Regions from separate parts of the Bradyrhizobium sp. WSM1417 genome, predicted to be linked through region 2. Evidence: riboswitches for the same ligand, from Rfam matches in the RefSeq annotation. Region 2 holds a riboswitch; the other holds the start of a gene.

Region 1 (4,379 bases), 2.0 Mb from region 2:
AGACGTTGCGCGATCGGGTCGCCATGCTCTTGCCCAGAGAGCCGGCGCCCCGTCCGGCGGTCCATGTCGGAGAAGCCTTACACGCTGGCTGGCTTGAGCTCTGGTATGAGCCGAAGTTTGACGCGTGTACCCTCAGCCGCCGCGGCGCCGAGGCGCTTGTGCGAATGCGGCACCCGACCTGGGGCGTTGTTCCACCAGCCTATTTCATCCCGGAGCCTCACGATCCGCATTTTAGGGAGTTGTCGCAGTTCGTGATCGACCGCGCCATCAGGGATTGGCACTATCTTCTGGAGCACCAAACTTCGATCGATCTCTCCATCAATCTCCCGGCCGCATTCCTGATTGACCCGCAGGGGGTACGTGATCTCTGTCAGCGCATGCCGTCGCACCCGGATTTCGGCGGCTTGACGATTGAAATCGCGAGCAAGGAGGCCATCCAGAACCTAGATCTCCTGATCGAGGTCGCGCGTGAGGTTCGCTTTCACAACATTGGCCTTGCAATCGACAATGTTGGCACCAATTGGCCGCAGCTCATGGGGGTGGAGAAATTCCCGTTCATGAAGTTGAAAGTAGACCGGAAGTTCATCTCTGGTTGCGGAAATGGGGCCCTGAAGCGAACGGTGTGCCGCCATATCGTTGATCTAGCCAAAGAGTACAGTGTGCGCACTGTCGCCGAAGGTGTGGAGAGCGAGGCCGACCTGATTGCTGTGACCGAACTCGGCTTCGACCTTGCGCAGGGCCATCTGTTCGGAAAGGCCATGCCGCTGAAGCAATTTGCACAATCATCCTTCAGCCCTCCTCCACTTCGTCCAAAATAGTTGCACGACAGGTGGCTAAGCACGGCCAGGCAAAGCGGACCAGCGCTCGTCCGCACTGCTGCGCCTACTGTACCAGGCGTGCTGATAGGCGGTCACTTTGCAAAGCCAGTGTCGCTCCTCCCAGCGCAACTTCATTTCTCTCCGAAGCGCCGACGCGGAGCGTTTTGTAGCACAGACTGTTTTTGGCCAGTCTCAGCCAGTTCCGCGGAGATAACGTTGCAGCCATCAGCGAGGTTTGCAAAAAACCTCCGGTCAGGGCGTGTGACCGAAGGTCTGCCGAGATCCGGCGTAGACGCGTTGGCTCGCGGCTTTTAGTCGCGCCGCCGGTTCGGAATCGTCGAGCCTCGGTTGGTCCCGCGCTGCCGTGACAGACAAACCTGGAAGCGCGCACTGGTTGAGTCGCGACTGGCTCTCGTGCAGGGTGCGAGGGCTCGTATAGCTCGAAATTGAGACGGCCTGTTGCTGTCGCAGATGTAACATGGTCTCAGACCCGGGCAGCACAATTGCGCGAATTGCCCAGCATTGAGCGCGTCTGTTTGGCACGGCCCTTGAAGGGGATCGCGAATCGCATCGTTCGCCCAAAGGAGTCGGAAGGTATGGCTTACAAGATCGTCGCTTCGCAATGTACGGTTTGTGGTGCATGTGAGTTCGAGTGTCCCAACGCGGCGATCAGCCTCAAGCGTGACATTTACGTTATCGACGCCAAGAAGTGTACGGAGTGCGAGGGCCATTGCGACACGCCGCAATGCGCGGTCGTCTGTCCGGTGCCTGACACCTGTGTCCCGTCTAAGGCAGCATAGCCAGCCCCGTGTCGAGAAACCTTCATCGCTCGATTTCGCCTCAGATCGTCATAGCCTACCTAGTACGGCTCGCAATGACTTGGGCAACATCGCAGCCAGGCTCGGTAGGTTGGCGCATCGATCCCCGTCCGCATAATGCCGGAAGTCGTGGTCTCCGGATTTCGTTTGATCCGGAGCTAAGAGGGAAGCCGGTGTAATCCCAGCGCTGTCCCCGCAACTGTGAACGGCGAGCCGCTGTCCAACGAAGTCACTGAAGCCATGCGGCTTCGGGAAGGCCGGACAGCAGCGACGACCCGCGAGCCAGGAGACCTGCCTCGACAAGATATCGTCCACGGGCGGGGTGTCCCGGTGGTGCGCCTAGCAGCTGTCGTTCACGCGACATTCGCTGCACGCGTCCGACATGGCCTTTGCCCCCAATCATGGGGTCTAAGTTATGTCTATTCGGTCGCTTCCCGTTGCCACACTGGGGACGTCACGCATCGGCCCACGACGCGAGCTCAAGTTCGCGCTCGAGAGCTACTGGGCGGGAAAGTCCAGCGCAGCCGAGTTCCTCGAGGCGGGAAGTGGACTTCGTGCCGCGAATTGGCACGGCAGAAATCCCGCGGCGCGACCGTCATTCCTTCAAATCACTTCTCGCTCTACGACCATGTGCTCGATACTAGCGTAATGGTCGGTGCCATTCCCGACGTATACGGCTGGACCGACTGTCCTGTGTCGCTCAAGACCATGGCACGTGGCGCTCAGGACGGTGGTCACGCTCAGCATGGGCCTGGCGTAGCCGCGCAGGAGATGACGAAGTGGTTCGATACCAACTACCACTACATGGTGCCGGAATTTCACCAGGATCAAATCTTTAAGTATTCCTCCCGAAAGCCGATCGAGGAGTATGAGGAGGCAAAAAGTCTCGGCTAGCAGACGCGCCCCGTCCTGGTTGGCCCAGTCACTTTCCTGAAGCTCGGCAAAAGCTCAAATCCAGCATTCAATCCGTTGTCGTTGCTTGATCGACTCTTCCCAGTCTATGTCGATGTTCTCCGCGAACTAGCCTCGCGCGGTGCTGAATGGGTTCAGCTCGATGAGCAATCCCTAGTGATGGACCTGGATGAGGCATCTCGGGCGGCTGTCCGCCGGGCCTATGCTCATTTCGCAAAGGCCGTGCCGGCGCTTAAAATCATGCTGGCCACTTATTTCGGGGCTATCGGCGACAATCTTGAAACAACCTTGGCCTTGCCCGTTGCCGGGCTTGATGTGGACCTGGTTCGGGCGCCCGACCAGTTGGACACAATTGTCGCCACAGCTCCTAGAGATCTCGTGGTCTCGCTAGGCGTCGTCGATGGTCGCAACGTGTGGCGCTCCAATCTTCCGCCGCTGCTCCGCCAACTTGCCCCTCTGGTCCAAAACCTGGGTAGGGACCGTGTTCAGGTTGCTCCCTCCTGCTCGCTGCTTCATGTTCCGATCGACATTGAGCTAGAGACCGATCTCGATCCCAATGTGAAGACGTAGCTGGCGTTCTCAGTTCAGAAGATCAAGGAACTTTCGTGCCGATCAGGTGACATATTCCATAGTCATTAACGCTGTACGCGAACCGCAGCCCGACTGTTTCATTTATCCATCGCGTGGATGTGTGCCATCATAACAATCAATTTTACCGCCCTTACGGAATGTCATACGAAAATTGGCGCTTTGGCACGATGCTCGGGAAAGATAATCGAGCGCTGTTGGTGCTTGGGGATGCTGCTGCGCCAAGCAAACGGCGGCTTGAGTTTCAGGGCACGGCACCGAAACCGGTTGCGCGAAGGATCCCAGCTTGAGCAAGGCACTGCCTTGCCAACCGGACAGCGGGCGAGTGGTGGTCAAGTCCTGAGATTTCCCACAGGAGTGGAAGGCAAGAGGCTCCAGATTTCGCGCGGAGCGATCTCCGCTCCTCGTTGTTTGACGGCGAATGCCCTCGCCGTAAATCGATCGCCGGTAGTCCTCCCTACCGACGAAAGCTGGTGCGATTCATAAAGCAGCGTCGCTCCGGCGTGACTTTCGCCCGGCCTCCCGAGGAGGCCGGGCGTTTTTTTAGTGCACGAGATCGGTCAGGGTCGTTGCACCGCATCTGGAGGCCAACGCATGGGGCCGGTGCGTTAACCTATTTGTCTATAGAAGGCTCTGGTGTGGTGTTCGTACGCGTGGGTAGTATCGGATACTCGATCTTAGGCAGCCGCCGGGTCAGCGAATTTAGAAACGCTACGATATCGTTCTCTTCCTCATCGCTAAGCTTGGCGCCGAGCTGGAATTCACTCATCAGGCAACAGCTTGCTTCAGATTCCAAACCTGACCCGAATGGAAGTAAGGGGCTCGCAAGGCGACGTTCCGCAACGGCGCCGCGCGGAAGACATATTCGTCGGCGGCCGCCTTGGTGACCGCGAACCGGCCCCGTCGGCGTCCGGAAGCACCCTTGGGTCCGGCTTTTTCATCGCGCCGAATGGGAAATAGGCCTGTCCACCGACATTAATTCCATTGTGGCAGGTGGAGCACCCCTTCTCCATAAACAGCGCCAAGCCTGACTTCTCCTGATCGTTGAGAGCATGTGTATTGCCCCCCAGATACTGATCGAATGGGGCCGCAGGCGTAATGAGAGTTGCTTCAAAAGCCTCGATTGCCTTTGCAAAGTTTTCGAAGGTGACCCGGTCTCGCTTCGTTCGGGAAAGCGTTTTTGAACAAGTCGACATAGCTTGCCATTGAGTTCAAGGTGTCGAGCACATGATCCGGAGTCGCA
Region 2 (4,379 bases):
AGTCCGGCAAAGCGTTCCGCTTCCGTCAAGGACGGAAACGGAACGAAGTGCATCACGATTCCCGTCGCGAACCACATCGCGAACAGCAGGCAGAACGCGATCCCGAGCCATCGATGCAGCAGGACGATCGCGCGCATCATCGATCAGCGTCCTACCATTTGAATGCGGCCGAGAGTTCATAGCTGCGCGGCGCGCCGAGCAGGATCTGGTCGGGATAGAACGGATCGCCCCAGATCGCGTAACGCTTGTCGGCGATGTTGCGCACCCGGAAGGTCAGGCGGGCCTGGTCGACTGCGTTGAACACGGACCTGGGGATGTCGACGAAGGCATAGACGTCCGCGACAGTGTAGGCCTTCAGCGTCACCACGTTGGCATCGGTGTTGTAGCGGTCGCCGACATGGCGGCCGGTGATGCCGAGCTCTACCGCCCAGGGCGTGAAGAAACGGTACGACGCGCCGGCATTGGCGACGACGCGCGGCACGTTCGGCGGCGTGTTGCCGGAGAACGAGCCGCCGACAAAATCGTAGTCGGCGTAGCGCGCATCGACATAGCCGATGTTGCCCCAGATGCGCAGAGGATCGATCGGGCGGACCGAGGCGGCCAGCTCGACGCCCTTCGACTCCTGCCGTCCGGCGAGGTTGAGTTGCATGCCGCCGGCCGCGGCATAGACGTTCTTGCGCAGGATGTCGTAGGCCGAGAACGACCACTCCGCCCGGTTGTCCCAGAACAGGTGCTTGACGCCGGTCTCGTAGGTGCGTGCGGTGGTCAGGTTGAGCGGATCGGTCGGATTGAGCAGGAAGATGTTGTTGGCTGCGATGTCGGCGCCGGTGGCGTACTGGCTGAAGAAAGTCAGGCCCGGAACGGCTTCCCAAGTGTAGCCGATACGCCCCGTCGTCGGGACCCAGGATTGCGAGAACGGAAAAGCCGCGTTCACAAGCCCGGTCTTGTCGGTCGAATTGCGGTCGAGCCCGATATGCTCGACGCGGAGGCCGCCGACTAGCGCAAAGGTCCGTGTCATCTTCAACCGGTCCTCGAACGACAGAGCTTCGTTGTCGATCCGCGCGGTCTGCTGCTTAGTCGTGAGCAAGCCGTAATAGCCGCGATCGGGATTGACCAGCGAGACGGAATCGCCGGGGAAATTTGCGGCGCCCGGCCTCACGAAATCAAGGTAGCTTGAGGACAACGTCGTGACCAAACGGTTGTCAAAGCCGGCGATATTCGCATCCCAGATCAGGTCGGTGATGTTGCCGACCAAGCGTTGGCTGTGCGCGACATAGAAGCGCTCACGGTCGACCAGGTTGGTGCCGGAATTGAACGCCTCGACCTCGTTGTTGAACCACGTGCGCTCTGCGCCATAACCATAGGCCTGGCTCTTCAGCGTCAGGTCGGGCGCCAGCTTCAGCTCGAAACCGCCACGCAGCCACACTTCCTTCGCCACGTTCCTGTTGTCGAGGACGTTGTAGTTGGTGTTGAAGGTGCGGTCGTCGATCGTGACGGCCCCAAGATCGGTCTTGTTGAAATAAGTGCCGGAAACAATCCCCGTCGTCGCGTGCGAACCACTGAAAGCAATCGGCACCAGTGGCGCACCCCAATAGGCTTTCGAGCGATCCTCGCGGTATTCGATCGCGCCCCAGACCTTGAGGCTGTCGGAGATGCGATAGTTGAGCTGGCCCGAGACGTCGAGCGTCCTGGTGTTGGTGTCGTCGGCAAAGCCGTTGAGCGAGGAACGACTGACGTCGAAGCGGTAGTCCAGCCCCTGCACATTGGTGCTGCCGCCCGAGCCGTAATGCGCCCGGAACGAGTTCAGCGAATCCCAGGAGAAGTCCGCCTCGTTCCGGATCGGACCGGTGTGCGGCTGCTTGGTGACGAAGTTGATCGCACCGCCGGCGGCGCCCTCGCCCGACATCAACGAGGCCGGCCCCTTCAGGAATTCGACAGCCTCCAGGTTGGCCGTGTCGGTGATCCGCGAGGTCATGTTTTGCGGACCGATCTTGATGCCGTTGTAGAGCGTGTTGATTTGGCTGTTGGTGAAGCCGCGCATCGAGAAAGCAGAAGGCTCGGCCGGATTGTCGCCGGCTGTGACGCCAACCGCTCCCTGCGCGACGTCGGAGACGGTGCGGTAGCCCTGCTCGCGCATGGTCGCGGCCGAGATCACCTCCACGGTCGCCGGCGTTTCGCGCACAGCCAGGCCAAGGCGCGAGGCGCTTTCGGCGACGGCATTGGTGTTGAGCGGCGTCTGTGCTGCCGCGATCGGCACAACAGGCTTGGGCGCTATCGATGCGGCCGCTGGCCGCCGCGCAGCTGCGCGGCGTGGGCTCTGCGCGTCCCGTCCGGCCGGGCTGGCCTGCCTGCGTGATTGTGGCGCCGACACCTCGACGGGCGGCAGTGGCTCGCGGGCCTGCTGCGCCAAGGCCGCTGGCATGTCGATGGCGACGAAAGATGTGAGAGCGGCGGATGCCAGTAGGAAACGGCGTGATCGTACGATACGAAGGGAATACACGGTCTTGGACCTCGGAGTGACGTCAGTGGCACGTCACCGCGAACCAGGGTCCCATCGTCCAGCTTGTAAGCCTTCCGATGAAGCCGAATGTCTGTACTCCCCGACCGACATCTTCGCGTGTGACCACGGCTGACGGCAGGTCTCCTGGCTCGCGGGTCAGTACCTTGCGTCGCCTTCCCGGGACCGAGATACCCAGTGGCATGTGACGCAAGATTCGCCGCTTACAGTTGCGGGGGCAGCCACGGCATTGGGGACAACGTCCCCGCACCGCATTCCCTTTTCATCCCCTATCGGGGAAACCGTCGCAAGCATCTAGGATTACGATCCAGACAGAGTCAATGTGCCAGTTGCGGCGTTACTGCCACAACGACCAATTTCCCTTGGAGATAAGCATGGAAGGCGAGACCTTCCTCTGGCTGATACGGCACGCGCCCGTCGATGGCGTCACGGGGACGATCCATGCAGCCGACGCGCCGGCCGATCTCGGCGCTCGCGCGCAGCTCGAGGCTCTGCGATACCGCCTGCCGCGGGACGCCGCGAGCTATGCGAGCCCGTCGCGGCGCACGGTCGAGACGGCCCGCGCGCTGGGTCTCGAGCCGGTGCAGCTGGACGAATTCAGCGAGCAGAACTTTGGCGACTGGACCGGCCGTCGGCATGACGAACTCGCCGCGACCGGTGGCGAGGCCTATGCGCAGTTCTGGAGCGATCCGGCGCGCGGACGGCCGCCGGGCGGCGAAAGCTTTGAGGATCAGGTCGGGCGGGTCCGGTTAGGTCTGTCAAAGATCGGCGCCGGGGCCGCAACGCTCGTCGTGCATTCCGGCACGATCCGGGCGGCGCTGTGCATCGCGCTGGATCTGACGCCACAAGCGGCGCTCCGCTTTGTGATCGATCCGCTGTCGCTGACCCGGATCGACCGGCTCGCGACCGGCTGGCGCGTCGTCTGCGTCAATCAGCCGATGATTTAATCAGGCCGGACGATCCGGCACATTGGCCTGCGCAAAGGTCGCCATGCCGTTGTGGAGCGCGCAAGCCGACCGCACCAGCGGCAGCGCGATGGCCGCGCCCGATCCTTCGCCGAGCCTGAGATCGAGGCTGATCAGCGGCTGCACATTCAGCGCGCGCAGCACCAGCCGATGTCCCTGCTCGGCGGATTGATGCGAGGCCAGCAGGAACGGCTGGCACGAGGGGTTGAGCCGCGCCGCCGCCAGTGCCGCCACCGACACGATGAAGCCGTCGATCAACACGGGAATGCGGCGCTGTGCAGCCGCGATAATTGCACCGCAGATGGCCGCGATTTCGAGACCGCCGACGGCGCACAGGATCTTTTCGGGCGAAGCGCCCGCAATGCCATGGCGTGCGATCGCAGCGTCGATCACCCGCGCCTTATGCGCACGGCCGGCCGCGTCGATACCGGTGCCGCTGCCCGCGATCTCCGCGGCGCTCACGCCGAGCAAGCCGGCCGCGATCGCCGCCGATGTCGTGGTGTTCCCGATGCCCATCTCGCCGAAGATCAGAAGATCGGGCTGCGCAGCCTGCGCGCGCGTCACCGCACGTCGGCCGGCTTCGAAGGCGAATGCCAGCTCTGTGGGGGTGAGCGCAGCCTCGACGCTGAAATCACGTGTGCTGCTGCGCGGCTTGTCGGTCACGATCCCAGCCATCTCCTCCTGCGCCAGCGTGCCGGCGTCGATGACTTCGAGGTTAGAGCCCAACTCACGCGCGAGCACCGAGATCGCGGCACCGCCGGAGGCAAAATTCGCCAGCATCGCGATGGTCACTTCTTGCGGATAGGCCGAGACGCCCTGCGCGACGATGCCGTGATCGCCGGCAAAGATGATGATCGGCACCCGCGCCGCGCGCGGCTGCTCGGTTGCTTGCAGGC

What was found. Region 2 has a riboswitch for cobalamin ahead of BRA1417_RS44840 (TonB-dependent siderophore receptor). Riboswitches for the same ligand answer to the same signal wherever they lie in the genome.
Region 1: another riboswitch for cobalamin. It lies ahead of BRA1417_RS39740 (hypothetical protein); the one in region 2 lies ahead of BRA1417_RS44840 (TonB-dependent siderophore receptor).

What each region holds. Positions count from the first base shown of each region.
Region 1 is NZ_KI911783.1:1,930,768-1,935,146, forward strand. Features, by position in the region: gene BRA1417_RS0109335 (EAL domain-containing protein) at 1-818, shown strand, start outside; gene BRA1417_RS42305 (4Fe-4S binding protein) at 1,415-1,618, shown strand; cobalamin riboswitch at 1,750-1,950, shown strand; partial or broken gene BRA1417_RS39740 (hypothetical protein) at 2,052-3,118, shown strand; gene BRA1417_RS46160 (cytochrome c peroxidase) at 3,922-4,332, opposite strand; gene BRA1417_RS46165 (cytochrome-c peroxidase) at 4,247-4,379, opposite strand, start outside.
Region 2 is NZ_KI911783.1:3,930,128-3,934,506, reverse strand. Features, by position in the region: gene BRA1417_RS0118745 (PepSY domain-containing protein) at 1-140, opposite strand, end outside; gene BRA1417_RS44840 (TonB-dependent siderophore receptor) at 152-2,500, opposite strand; cobalamin riboswitch at 2,617-2,819, opposite strand; gene BRA1417_RS0118735 (histidine phosphatase family protein) at 2,893-3,465, shown strand; gene cobT (nicotinate-nucleotide--dimethylbenzimidazole phosphoribosyltransferase) at 3,466-4,379, opposite strand, start outside.